Regions from separate parts of the Pseudomonas benzopyrenica genome, predicted to be linked through region 2. Evidence: predicted binding sites of a transcription regulator. Region 2 holds the regulator's gene; each other region holds the start of a gene.
The links. The regulator FliA, encoded in region 2, starts transcription of late flagellar genes. The targets are predictions, from matches to a motif close to CTAAAGTTTNNNNNNNNNNNGCCGNTAA.

Region 1 (4,613 bases), 1.5 Mb from region 2:
GGGCGACCCTTACAGCAGGGTGCGACCCTTGCCGGCGGCGATGCGCATGCGCAGGGCGTTGAGCTTGATGAAGCCCGCCGCGTCCGCCTGGTTGTAGGCACCGCCGTCTTCTTCGAAGGTGGCGATGTTGGCGTCGAACAGCGACTCGTCGGACTGGCGACCGACGACGATGACGTTGCCCTTGTACAGCTTCAGCCGCACCACGCCGTTCACGTTGGCCTGGGAGGCGTCGATCATCTGCTGCAGCATCAACCGCTCGGGACTCCACCAGTAGCCGGTGTAGATCAGGCTGGCGTACTTGGGCATCAGCTCGTCCTTGAGGTGGGCCACCTCGCGGTCGAGGGTGATGGACTCGATGGCGCGGTGGGCCTTGAGCATGATGGTGCCGCCGGGGGTCTCGTAGCAGCCACGGGATTTCATGCCCACATAGCGGTTCTCGACGATGTCCAGGCGACCGATGCCGTTCTCGCCGCCGATGCGGTTCAGTTCGGCCAGCACCGTGGCCGGGCTCAGCTCCTTGCCATCGATGGCGACGATGTCACCGTTGCGGTAGGTCAACTCGATGTAGGTCGGGGTGTCAGGTGCGGCTTCCGGGGACTTGGTCCAGCGCCACATGTCTTCTTCGTGCTCGGTCCAGGTGTCTTCCAGCACGCCACCCTCGTAGGAGATGTGCAGCAGGTTGGCGTCCATGGAGTACGGCGACTTCTTCTTGCCGTGGCGCTCGATCGGGATCTGGTGCTTTTCGGCGTAGTCCATCAGCTTCTCGCGGGACAGCAGGTCCCACTCGCGCCAGGGGGCGATCACCTTGACGCCTGGCTTGAGCGCATAGGCACCCAGCTCGAAGCGCACCTGGTCGTTGCCCTTGCCGGTGGCGCCGTGGGAGATGGCGTCGGCACCGGTTTCGTTGGCGATCTCGATCAGGCGCTTGGCGATCAGCGGACGGGCGATGGAGGTACCCAGCAGGTACTCGCCTTCGTAGACGGTGTTGGCACGGAACATCGGGTAGACGAAGTCGCGGACGAACTCTTCGCGCAGGTCGTCGATGTAGATTTCCTTGACGCCCATGGCCTGGGCCTTGGCGCGTGCCGGTTCGACTTCCTCGCCCTGGCCGAGGTCAGCGGTGAAGGTCACCACTTCGCAGTTATAGGTATCCTGCAGCCACTTGAGGATCACCGAGGTGTCCAGGCCGCCGGAATACGCCAGGACTACCTTCTTCACATCCGCCATGCCGTTCGCTCCCGTGTGTTGCGTTGAGTCGGAAAGCGACAAGTCTACTGGTCGCCTCGCCGCTTTTACAGGGGCGCGACGCACTCTGATGTCTGGGCGACATCCGGTCGGGTGGATCAGCCCTTGGGTTTGGCGGGCGGTGCCGGGGTAGGCGCCGGCGGTTCGGCCGGATTGGCGGCGGTGCTGGTGGTTGGCGCGGCCGCTGGTTCGCTGCTTGCCGGCGCCCGCGAGAACACCAGGGTCACCCGGCGATTGAGCGCGCGATTGGCCTTGCTGGTGTTGGGTGCCACGGGATACTGCTCGCCAAAGAAGCGCAGCTCGATCTGCTCGGCGGCGAAACCCTTGCTCTTGAGGTACTCCATCACGGCGATGGCCCGCAGGCGGGATTCCTGGCGATTGTCCAACCGGGTGCCCTGGTTGTCGCTGTAGCCGGAGACGATGACGTGATTGACCGTCGGATCGGCCTTCAGGTACTCGTCGATGAGATCGAGCTTGGCCTTGGCAAGGTCGTCCAGGGTATCGCCGCCGCCCGGGAAGCCGACCTGGGAATGACGGATCTGCTCGAAGTTGACCGCCAGCAGCTTCTGGGTACAGGCCTGGAATTGCTGGTACGCCGGCTCGAAGCGCACCGGCAGCAGCCGGACCTCGACCTGGTCGTCCAGGGCACCTGCCCTGCTCACCTGGGGCATACGCCCTTCCATCAGCCCCGCCAGCAGGCGCTGCGCCTGTTGTGCGCTGGTGGCCAGCGCCTGTTCGCCCTCCACCACCTTGACCGAGCCGAGGCTGATGTCGCCGAGCCCCGGCTTCCAGGGCACTGCGGCCGCCTTGAGGTGGGCACTGCCCGCCGGCAGCCACTGGCCATTGGGCCGCAGCTCGAACACCGTGGCTTCGCCCGCGCGGCGCAGGAAGCCACCACTGCCGAAGCGCGGGATGGGCTGCACCAGCCGACAGGCGAAGATGTCGCCCTCCACTTTCCATTCCACGCTCTCGAGCCGGCTCTGGAAGGTCATTCCCCAGGCCGGCACGGCGAGCAGCAGACAGGAAAGGAAGAGGTAACGCGGTCGCACGTCGGGCTCCGGAAAGAAAAAGTACCTGGGCTTCTTATCGGTCGAGGGCACGGAAAACTTGAGCGCGGTCCCGCCGCACGGATGCCGGCTACCCCCTTTTCCGGTAGCATTTCCCCACTTTCCCGCAGCCTGGAATCCCGCATGACCGACCGGATCACCCTTGCCCGTCCCGATGACTGGCACATTCACCTGCGCGACGGCGCCGCCCTGCCGCAGACCGTCGCCGACGCCGCCCGGGAATTCGGTCGCGCCATCGTCATGCCCAACCTGGTGCCACCGGTGCGCAACGCCGAACAGGCCGCTGCCTACCGCGAGCGTATCCTGGCCGCACGCCCGGCCGGCAGTCGCTTCGAGCCGCTGATGGTGCTCTACCTCACTGATCGCACCAGCCCGGACGACGTACGTAGCGCCAAGGCCAGCGGCTTCGTGCACGCCGCCAAGCTCTATCCGGCCGGTGCCACCACCAACTCCGATTCCGGGGTCACCTCGCTGGACAACCTCTTCCCCACCCTGGAAGCCATGGCCGAGATCGGCCTGCCGCTGCTGGTGCATGGCGAGGTCACCCATGCCGAGGTGGATGTCTTCGACCGCGAGAAGCGATTCATCGACGAGCACCTAGTGCGTATCGTCCAGCGCTTCCCGACGCTGAAGGTGGTGTTCGAGCACATCACCACCGGTGATGCCGCTGCCTTCGTGCGCGAGGCCCCGGCCAACGTCGGTGCCACCATCACGGTCCACCACCTGCTGTACAACCGCAACCACATGCTGGTGGGCGGGATCCGGCCGCACTTCTATTGCCTGCCGATCCTCAAGCGCAACACCCACCAGAGCGCCCTGCTGGACGCCGCCACCAGCGGCAATCCCAAGTTCTTCCTCGGCACCGACTCGGCGCCCCATGCCCGTCACGCCAAGGAAGCCGCCTGTGGCTGCGCCGGCTGCTACACCGCCTATGGCGCCCTGGAACTCTATGCCGAGGCCTTCGAGAGCCGCAACGCCCTCGACCGCCTGGAAGGCTTCGCCAGCCATTTCGGTGCCGACTTCTACGGCCTGCCGCGCAATACCGAGATCGTCACCCTGGTGCGCGAGGACTGGCAGGCGCCGGCCTCCCTGCCGTTCGGCGACCATGAGGTGATTCCGCTGCGCGCGGGCGAAACGCTGCGCTGGCGGCTGGAGGTGGGCGCATGAGCATGGATGAGACCTTCAGCGACGAACTGGATGCCAGCCAGCCGATGTCCGACTCGCGCATCCCCATGGCGCGCCGCTTTCGCGGCTATTTGCCGGTGGTGGTGGACGTCGAGACCGGTGGCTTCAACGCCGCCACCGATGCCCTGCTGGAAATTGCCGCCACCACCGTGGCCATGGACGAGGAAGGCGTGCTCTATCCGGATCACACCTACTTCTTCCGCGTCGAACCCTTCGTCGGCGCCAACATCGAACCGGCGGCGCTGGAGTTCACCGGCATCAAGCTCGACCATCCGCTGCGCATGGCGGTGGGCGAAGAGCAGGCGCTGAGCGAGATCTTCAAGGGCGTGCGCAAGTCGCTCAAGGCCAGTGGCTGCAAGAGAGCCATCCTGGTCGGCCATAACAGCAGCTTCGACCTGGGTTTCCTCAATGCCGCGGTCTTGCGTTGTGGCCTGAAGCGCAATCCCTTCCACCCCTTCTCCAGCTTCGATACCGCAACCCTCGCCGGCCTGGCCTATGGTCAGACGGTATTGGCTAAGGCCTGTCAGGCGGCCGGTATCGAATTCGATAATCGCGAAGCCCACTCGGCCCGTTACGACACCGAGAAGACTGCCGAGCTGTTCTGCGGCATCGTCAATCGCTGGCGGGAGATGGGCGGCTGGGTCGACCTGGACTGATCGGACAACCGCCTGTCGCCCAGGACACCTTTGATGAGATTTTGCCGCCTACAACTTTGACAATCATTCTCATTGTCATTAGCTTTGGCGGCACCTCCACTCATACAGCAGGCGATCCATGTACGTGTGTCTTTGCCGTGGCGTGACCGACAAGCATATTCGCGAAGCCATCTATGAAGGCTGCTGCAGTTATCGGGAAGTCCGGGAAAGCACGGGTTGCGCCACCCAGTGCGGCAAGTGCGCTTGCCTCGCCAAACAGGTGGTCAAGGAAACCCTCGGTGAACTGCATGGTGCCCAGCAGCTCGCCTACGCCCTGGACGTCCCGCGCGCCTGAGCGACATCCCTGCAAAAAAATGCCGGACCTTGCGTCCGGCTTTTTTATTGTCTAATCAAACGCTTACGGAAAGGATGAAAAAGCTTTCGATTACCGTTCGATTTTCGTCGATTTTTCAACAACTTA
Region 2 (4,613 bases):
CTCGTCACCACCCGTCGCGGCGGCTGGAGCCGCCGCAGCAGGCGCTGCTACAACCGGTGCCGCGGCCTCGTCCGCGACGAACTTGCCCTTGCCGTGCAATTCGTCGAGCAGGGCCTCGAATTCGTCGTCGGTGATGTCGTCGCCACCAGCCGCAGCCACGGCAGGAGCCGCAGCGACAACCGGCGCGGTGGCCGGTGCCTCGTTGAACTTGCCCTTGCCATGCAACTGATCGAGCAGGGCCTCGAATTCGTCATCGGTGATGTCGTCGCCACTGGCGGCCGCAGGCGTTGCCGCTGCCGCGCTCGGCTCGCTGCCCAGGGCATCGAGCAGATTCTGGAAATCGGCATCGCTCAGCTCCGGCTCGGCGGCCGCCGGGGCGGTCGGCGCGGGCGCTGCGGCCACGACCGGGGTGGCAGTCACGGGCGCAGCCGGGACCGGCGCCGGCTCGCTGCCAGCGGGCTCGGCCAGGCGGGCCAGGGCCGCCAGCAATTCAGGCGAGGCCGGGGTCGGCTCTTCGCGTTCACGGACTTGACCGAACATCTCGTTGACGGAATCCAGTGCCTGCAGCACCACATCCATCAGCTCGGCATCCACGCGGCGTTCGCCCTTGCGCAGGATGTCGAATACGTTTTCCGCGATATGGCAGCACTCGACCAGGGTATGGAGCTGCAGGAAACCGGCACCGCCCTTTACGGTATGGAAGCCACGGAAAATGGCGTTCAGCAGATCCATGTCATCCGGGCGGCTTTCCAGCTCGACCAATTGTTCGGACAACTGTTCGAGAATCTCGCCGGCCTCTACCAGGAAATCCTGGAGGATTTCTTCATCGGCGTCGAAGCTCATTCCTGCACTCCCCAAGAGGGTCTGGGTCAGAAGCCCAGACTGGATAGAAGATCGTCGACGTCGACCTGAGCGGCCACGACGTCTTCACGCTTATCGGCATGAATCTGCGGACCTTCACCCTTCATCGTCTTTTCTTTTCGATTCTGTTCGATCAGCGCGGTGTGATCGTGACTGAAGCCGGTATAGCGATCGACCTGGCTGGCCATCATCACCAGCTTGACGAGGTCTTTCTCGATCTGCCCGACGAGGTTGACCACGCGTTTGATCACCTGACCGGTGAGGTCCTGGTAATCCTGCGCCAGGAGGATGTCGTTGAGCTTGGACGACAGTTGTTCGGCGCTGCTCTCGCTGTGGCTGAGGAAGGCATCGACGCGCTTGGCCAACTCGCGGAATTCGTCCGCGCCCATTTCCCGGCGCATGAACTTCTTCCAGTCGGCATGCACGGCACGGGCTTCGTCACCGAAGTTGCCTACCAGCGGGGCACTCTCCTCCACCAGATCCATGGTCCGGTTGGCGGCGTTCTCGGTCATCTTCACCACGTAGGAGAGACGATCGGTGGCATCGCTGATCTGGGAGACCTCTTCGCCGGCCATGCCGCGCGGATCGATCTCGAAGTTGACGATGGCGTTGTGCAATTCGCGGGTCAGCTTGCCGACTTCCTGGTAGAGCCCCCGGTCACGCAGTTGATTGAGCTCGTTGATGACATGCACGGCCTGGGTGAAATCGCCGCTTTCCAGGCATTTCACCAACTCTTGGGCGTGCTGTTTGAGATTCGACTCGAAGTCGCTGAAGCTGTTGGAGCCAAGCTGATCCATAACGTCCCCGCGGCTTTCTTCAGCCGTTCACCCGCTCGAAGATCTTGTCGATCTTTTCTTTCAGCACCTGGGCGGTGAAAGGCTTGACCACATAGCCGTTCACGCCGGCCTGAGCGGCCTCGATGATCTGCTCGCGCTTGGCTTCGGCGGTCACCATCAGCACCGGCAGGGTTTTCAGCCGCGCGTCGGCGCGGACCTGACGCAGCAGGTCAATGCCGGTCATGCCAGGCATGTTCCAGTCGGTGACGAGAAAATCGAAGTTGCCGCTCTGCAACATCGGCAGTGCGGTGTTGCCGTCGTCTGCTTCGGCGGTATTGGTGAATCCCAGATCGCGCAGCAAATTCTTGATGATGCGTCTCATCGTGGAAAAATCGTCCACGATGAGGATTTTCATGTTCTTGTCCAAGTCGACCTCCGTCCTAATCCGCACACACGCCATGAGGCGCGTCTAAGCAATCGTAGTAGCCTGAGTACCAGCCGGTTAACGCGAACGCCATTCCGCCAGCCGCGCCCGCAGGCGTGCCGCGCATTGACTGTGAAGCTGGCAGACGCGTGACTCGCTCACGCCCAGCACCTCGCCGATTTCCTTGAGGTTGAGTTCCTCGTCGTAATACAGCGAGAGCACCAGACGTTCACGCTCCGGAAGATTGGCGATGGCGTCGGCCAGGGCCTTGCGGAAGCGCTGATCTTCCAGACCGCGACCGGGTTCGAGTTCATGCGAACCGCTCTCCTCGAGCCCATGCTCACCACCCTCCATGAGGTCGTCGAAACTGAACAGGCGACTCCCCATGGTGTCGCCAAGGATGCCGTAGTACTCATCCAGACTCAATTTAAGTTCGGCCGCGACCTCGGAATCTTTAGCGTCGCGACCCGTCCGCGCTTCCACTGCACGAATGGCGTCGGTGACCATGCGCGTGTTGCGATGCACCGAGCGCGGCGCCCAGTCACCCTTGCGCACCTCGTCGAGCATGGCGCCGCGGATGCGGATGCCGGCGTAGGTCTCGAAGCTGGCGCCCTTGCCGGCGTCATATTTGCGTGAGGCCTCCAGCAGCCCAATCATGCCAGCCTGCATCAGGTCTTCGACCTGCACGCTGGCCGGCAGACGCGCCAGGAGGTGGTAGGCGATGCGTTTCACCAACGGCGCATAGCGGTTGATGAGTTGCTCCTGCTGGGTACGTTCCGAGGTTTTGCTGTACATGCGAAGCCCGCTGGATGCTGTCATGCGTGGGTACCGATGGCTGGTTGCACAAGGCGCTCGACAAAGAACTCGAGATGGCCGCGCGGATTGGCAGGCAGCGGCCAGCCATCGACTTTCTGGGCCACCGCACGAAAGGCCAGCGAGGCCTTGGCACGCGGAAAGGCTTCAAACACGGGGCGCTGCTTCTGCACGGCTTTGCGCACCGCCTCATCGAACGGAATGGCGCCCACGTATTGCAGGGCGACATCCAGGAATCTGTCGGTCACCTTGGTCAGCTTAGCAAAGAGATTGCGACCTTCCTGGGGCGTCAGCGCCATGTTCGCCAGAACCCGGAACCGGGTGACGCCATGGTCGCGATTGAGCAGCTTGATCAGGGCGTAGGCGTCGGTGATGGAGGTGGGTTCGTCGCACACCACCACCAGGACTTCCTGGGCGGCGCGAACGAAGCTGACCACCTGATCGCCGATGCCGGCAGCGGTATCGACGATGAGCACGTCGAGGTTCTCGCTAATGTCGCTGAAGGCCTGGATCAGGCCCGCGTGCTGGGCCGGCGTCAGATTGACCATCGCCTGGGTGCCCGAGGCCGCCGGGACGATGCGGATGCCGCCCGGGCCGTGCAGCAGCACGTCGCGCAGCTCGCACTCGCCGGAGATGACGTCGGCCAGGGTGCGCTTGGGCGACAGGCCGAGCAGAACGTCGATGTTGGCAAGGCCCAGGTCGGCGTCGAGCAGCATGACGCGCCGCCCGATATCGGCCAGGGCCAAGGCCAGGTTGACCGACACGTTGGTCTTGCCGACACCGCCTTTACCGCCCGTGACCGCTATGACTTGGACGGGATGCATGCTACCCATTGCCTGATACCTTTGATTGAAATCCGTCACACTTTAGACCAAGTGCATTTGGCGTGCCCAGGCATGCGATGCACCACTACCGTTCGTCTGCGCTAACCGGCGCGGCGGGCATTGCTCTGATACAGGCCGGCCAGCATGCCAGCCATGGTTTCTTCGCTCGGCTCCTCGGGTGCCTGCAGGCTCACGGCGCGGCTTACCAACTGGTGGCTGCGCGCCGGATGCAGGTCGTCCGGGATGCGCGGGCCGTCGGCGATGTAGGCCACCGGCAGGCGCTGGCTGATGGCCAGGCCCAGGGCTTCGCCGAGGCTGGCGGCTTCGTCCAGCTTGGTCAGCACGCAGCCGCTCAGGCCGCAGCGCCGATAGCTGTGGTAGGCCGCCTTGAGCACCTGGCTCTGGCTGGTGACGCCCAGCACCAGGTAGTTGCGAATCTTCAGCTGGCGGTTGGCCAGGGCTTCGAGCTGCGCCTTGAGCGCCGGATCGTTGGCGGGCATGCCCGCGGTGTCGATCAGCACCAGGCGCTTGCGCGCCAGGGGGGCCAGGGCCTGTGCCAGGGACTGGCCCGGATCGACCAGGGTTACCGGTACGTCGAGGATGCGGCCCAGGGTCTTGATCTGCTCCTGGGCACCGATGCGGAAGCTGTCCATGCTGACCAGCGCCAGGCTCTGGGGGCCGTACTTGAGCACGTAATTGGCGGCGAGCTTGGCCAGGGTGGTGGTCTTGCCCATGCCGGCCGGACCGACGAAGGCGACGACACCGCCCTCCTCCAGGATCTTGGCGTCGGTGGTCTTGGCCAGCTGGGCGAAGTTGGCCAGCAGCATGCGCCAGGCATGGCGCGGATCCTGGATCTTGGCCACGCTGTCGAGCAGGTGCCGGGCCAGATCGGCCGGCAGGCCCATGCGCTGCAGG
Region 3 (4,613 bases), 840 kb from region 2:
CAGGCCCGGGGCTTCCTGGGGCTGCTTGGGAAATTCCGGCTGGGGATACTGGGTAAGGGGGTTTTGCATGCGGTATTGGTTGTCGCTGGACATGACATCTCCTGAAGGGGGCCGAAAGGCGCCCGTTTGGCATCTTTTCGATGACGTTCAAGGAAATGGAGCAACAACTCGCGGGAGAGGTTCCCACTGATAGGTGATGGATGTCTCGGCTCGGACGGCTTTATCAACCTGCCTTTAAAGGCTGCGCCGATTTCGGAGCCGCCTCGATTCAGACGTCGAGTGGCTCCAGACGCAAGGCGACACCAGTCCGCTGCAGGGTGAGGATATCCGCCTCGCGGCAACCGATCAGGTGGCCTTCGGCGGTACGCAGCTGATCGTCTTCGAGCTGGGCATAGGACTGCGGTTGCTTTCCATCGCCGGCGACCATGATGTACAGCTGCCCACGCAGCAACTGACCCGCCAGACGTCCGTCGTCCAGGCCGATCAGGCGATAGCTGCGGCGGGCATCGTAGGTAAAGCGCATGGGAGCATCCATTCAGGGGGTTCAGATCAGAGCCGCGCTGGCGGGCAATGTTCAATTCCCCGTCCCAGGGTATTGAACCGGGAGGGCTACCGCTGCGCTTGCGGCCTGCCGCTCACCGGGGTGAGGGCAGGTCGTCCGCTGGTCGGAAGTTTCCTGGATGACCGATCAATAACGGAATTGCGCGACCAGGCCCTGGAAGGAATTGGCCAGTCGCGACAGCTCCTGACTGGACGCGGCGGTCTGCTGGGCACCGGTGGCGGTCTGGGTGGACAGGTCCTGGATATTGACCAGATTGCGGTCCACTTCGCGGGCCACCTGAGCCTGCTCCTCGGCGGCGCTGGCGATCACCAGGTTGCGCTCCTCGATCTGGGCGACCCCGGTGGTGATGCGGTTCAGGGCTTCGCCGGCACGGTTGGCGCGCTCCTGGGTATCCCCTGCCAGGGACTGGCTCTTGTGCATGGCGCTCACGGCTTCTTCGGCACTGCTGCGCACGGCGCTCATCATCCGTTCGATTTCGCCGGTGGACCCCTGGGTGCGATGGGCCAGGGCGCGAACTTCGTCCGCCACCACGGCGAAGCCACGACCCTGCTCGCCGGCGCGGGCCGCTTCGATGGCGGCGTTGAGCGCCAGCAGATTGGTCTGCTCGGCGATGCCACGAATCACTTCCAGCACCTTGCCGATCTCGCGTACCTGGCCTTCCAGGGTCTGCACCTTCTCGGTGGAGTCGGTGATCTCGCGGGTCATCACTGCCATGGCCTGGGCGGCCTGCTGCACCTGTTCGCGACCCTGTTGGGCTTCGCGACTGGTGTCCTGAGAGGCGGTGGAGGTGGAAGCGGCATTGCGCGCCACCTCTTCCACGGCTGCGGTCATCTGGTTGACCGCAGTGGCGGCCTGCTGCACCTCGTCGTGCTGGCGAACCTGGCCACGGGAGGTCTCCTCGGTCACGGCGTGCAGCTCTTCGGCGGCCGCGGCGAGTTGGCTGGAGGCACCGGCCATGCGCTGCACGGTGTCTTTCAGGCTGGCCTGCATGCCACCCAGGGCTTGCAGCAGCTGGCCGGCTTCGTCACGCCGGGAGCTCTGGATCGTCTGGGTCAGATCGCCCTGGGCGACCCGTTCGGCACTGGAGACGGCCTGGCGGATCGGCATGACGATCATCCGCGTGATGACGAAGCCCAGCGTCAGGGCGCAGAGCGTGGCCAGCAGCAGCCCCAGGCAGAGTACCCAGAAGGCCTGCTTGTAGGCGGCGTGGGCAGCGTCACCGGCCTCGGCACTCTGTCGCTTGTTGGATTGCATCATAATCTTGAACGAGGCCATGGTCTTGCGGTAGGTGGGTTGCACCTGCTCGTTCAACAGCTTGGCGGCACCGGCTACATCCTTGGCCGCGAGGCGTGCCAGGATGGCGTCGGTACCAGCGACATAGCTCTTCCAGTCCTGCTCGAAGGCATCACCGGCCTGCTTTTCATCGGCCTGCCGCGGCGTGGCGCGATAGGCGGCGAAGGGCTTCTCCGCATCGGCCTGATTGTCACGCATTGAGGTGATGACGGCCTGTTGGTCGCTTTGCGGTGCTTCGCCGTAGGCCATGGACAGCACGCGGAAGAGATCGCGATTGTGGCCGATGACATTGCTCTTGGCATCGTTGAGCAGGGTGATGGAGAGCAGCGTGTCGTTCAACACGTTATCCAGCTGGGCGTTGACGCTTCTGATGCCACTCAGGCCGACGGCGCCGATGCCCAGGGTGATGGCCGTGCACAGGCCAAAGGCCACGGCGAGTTTCTTCGCCAGCGCCAGATTGTTGAACCAGACCATGGAGCCTTCCTTTCTGCGAGGTGGGTTTCAGCCAAGTTGCGCTGGATACTCTCGCTATCGGCACCTGCTGTCCGACCTTTAGGTGAGCAGGTCAGGCTTCGCGATCGTTCGAAATCGCTTTCAGCCGCGTCCATAGAGTCGATCGAGCAGCTGGTTGGCCACGAGCGCATCCGCCAGGGTGGCCAGTTCCGGACGTGGTTTTCCGAGTAGCTGATCGAATACCGCCTGGGCCCCCTGAGGCACGCCGGGGTCGACGCCCTCGGCCAACGTCTGGCGATTTCCCTTAGCGTCGTGCAGTACCAGCCGCCCCGCGGAGAGCGCCAGGGTTCCCTCGTTGCCGTCCAGGCGAACGGCCAATCGCGGACCGCGCAGGGTGGCGCTGGCGCGCAGCTGGACTGGCAGGTCGCCGGCCCGGAGCAGCGCCTCGCCGCTGTGATCCAGCGGCCAGCGGGCATCGCGCTCCAGGCGGCAGTACTCGACCGTCAGGGCTTCACCAGTCAGCCAGGCGCTGAAATCCAGCAGATGCACCGCCAGGTCACCAAAGGCGCCATAGCCCATGCGCGTCTCGTCCAGATGCGCGGGCCAATCGCTCAGCCAGCCCTCCAGCAACCCGGGGTGCCCGGCGGTGAGCGACAGGTGGCTGAGGCTGCCGATGGCCCCGTCCTGCGCCAGCTGGCGCAACTGCCGCAGGGCCGGGTCGGTACGCAGGTAGAAACCGCTGAAGCAGGAACGACCGGCCAGTTGCGCCGCCAGCGCCGTCGCGCGTTCAGCCGAGACGGACAGTGGCTTTTCCACGAAGAGATGGCGAGCGCGCGGGAGCAGGGCGCTCACCGCCGCCTCGTGATCCTCGATGGCGGTGGTGACGAAGGCCAGATCCACCTCGGGCAACTGGGCGAAATTGTCCAGCACCGGCAGGCCATGGGGGACGGCAAGGCGCCGGGCGCGGGCGGGATCGCGTTCGCTGGCCACGGCCACCACCCGCACGCGCGGATCGGCCAGGCTGGTGTCCAGGTAGTCCTGGGCGTGGATCTGTTCGCAACCGACGATGGCGACGCTGAGCATGAAAAAGGGTCCTCTAACGGTGGGCGTACCGTTATGGACCCCAGGTGCGCCGTTAGGCTTCGTCGATCAGACCGGCTGGTAGGCCTTGCCGAAGCGGTTGGCCAGGAAGGCGTCCATGTCCACCTGCTCCTGGGCGATGAAGCCGCGCTGCGGCAGCTTGCCTTCGCGGAACAGATCCAGGGCGGTGCAGATGCCAGCGGCGGTGGTGATCTGGATGGCGCTGGTCAGGCGGCCATCGCGCTCGGCGGCAAAGATCTTGCGGCTGAACACCTCCTGCACCAGCTTGCCGCCGCGCATTCCGCTGACGGTGACGAACACCAGCACCACGTCCTGCATGGTGGTGGGCACGGCGCCGCGCAGAATGTTCTTGAGTTGCTCCTGGTCACCGGCCAGGCGCAGGTCTTCCAGCAGGAACTTCATCAGGTCGCGGTGACCGGGATAGCGCACGGTCTTGTAGTCCAGGGTTTCCACCTGGCCCTGCAGGGTCTCGCAGAGGGTGCCCAGACCGCCCGAGGTGTTGAAGGCCTCGTATTCCACGCCATCCAGGGAAAAGTGCTCCAGGCCTTCCAGCGGCTGCACCAGTTGCAGTTCGCCATTGCGCACCGCTTCGCAGGGGTGGCAGTACTCGTTGACCAGGCCGTCGACACTCCAGGTCAGGTTGTACTTCAGGGCATTGGTGGGAAATTCCGGCAGGGCGCCGACGCGCATCTTCACCTCGCGCACACTGTCGAAGCGCTTGGCCAAGGAATGGGCGGCGATACCGATGAAGCCAGGCGCCAGACCGCACTGGGGCATGAAGGCATTGCTCGCGCCCTCGGCCAACTGGCGGATGGTCTTGGTCGCCTTGACGTCTTCGGTCAGGTCGAAGTAGTGGGTGTTGGTGGCCTTGGCCGCCTGGGCGACGGGAATCGCCAAGTGGTAGGGCAGGGCGTTGAGCACCACGTCCTGGTCGTCCAGGGCCGCGGTCAGGGCGCTGGCGTCGGACGTGTCCAGGGTGCGGGTCTGCACGCCCAGGGCCGCGATGGCCGCCAGGGCACGTTCGTCACGATCCGCCACCGTCACCCGGTAGTCGCCACTGGCGTGCAGCAATTGCGAAATGGTGTAGCCGATGTGGCCGGCGCCGAGCAGGGTGACGTTCATGGCGGATCCTCCGTGGTTGAGGCTCCAGCTTAAAAAACGGCGCTGCCAGATGTGAGCGTCAGAGCGTCGAAGTGTCGTCCCT

Region 1: a site for FliA is predicted at 2,329-2,356, ahead of V6W80_RS08365 (flagellar protein MotY). Genes of this name have one in related genera too.
Region 3: a site for FliA is predicted at 2,384-2,411, ahead of V6W80_RS19865 (methyl-accepting chemotaxis protein). Genes of this name have one in related genera too.

Annotation. Positions count from the first base shown of each region.
Region 1 is NZ_CP145723.1:1,796,814-1,801,426, reverse strand. Features, by position in the region: gene V6W80_RS08370 (argininosuccinate synthase) at 10-1,227, opposite strand; gene V6W80_RS08365 (flagellar protein MotY) at 1,344-2,294, opposite strand; gene pyrC (dihydroorotase) at 2,436-3,479, shown strand; gene rnt (ribonuclease T) at 3,482-4,153, shown strand; gene V6W80_RS08350 (bacterioferritin-associated ferredoxin) at 4,272-4,487, shown strand.
Region 2 is NZ_CP145723.1:3,339,466-3,344,078, forward strand. Features, by position in the region: gene V6W80_RS15790 (chemotaxis protein CheA) at 1-843, opposite strand, end outside; gene V6W80_RS15795 (protein phosphatase CheZ) at 870-1,658, opposite strand; gene V6W80_RS15800 (chemotaxis response regulator CheY) at 1,678-2,052, opposite strand; gene fliA (RNA polymerase sigma factor FliA) at 2,140-2,880, opposite strand; gene fleN (flagellar synthesis regulator FleN) at 2,877-3,707, opposite strand; gene flhF (flagellar biosynthesis protein FlhF) at 3,800-4,613, opposite strand, start outside.
Region 3 is NZ_CP145723.1:4,182,487-4,187,099, reverse strand. Features, by position in the region: gene V6W80_RS19875 (SDR family oxidoreductase) at 1-93, opposite strand, end outside; gene V6W80_RS19870 (hypothetical protein) at 269-523, opposite strand; gene V6W80_RS19865 (methyl-accepting chemotaxis protein) at 689-2,329, opposite strand; gene V6W80_RS19860 (Gfo/Idh/MocA family protein) at 2,450-3,391, opposite strand; gene V6W80_RS19855 (saccharopine dehydrogenase family protein) at 3,458-4,531, opposite strand.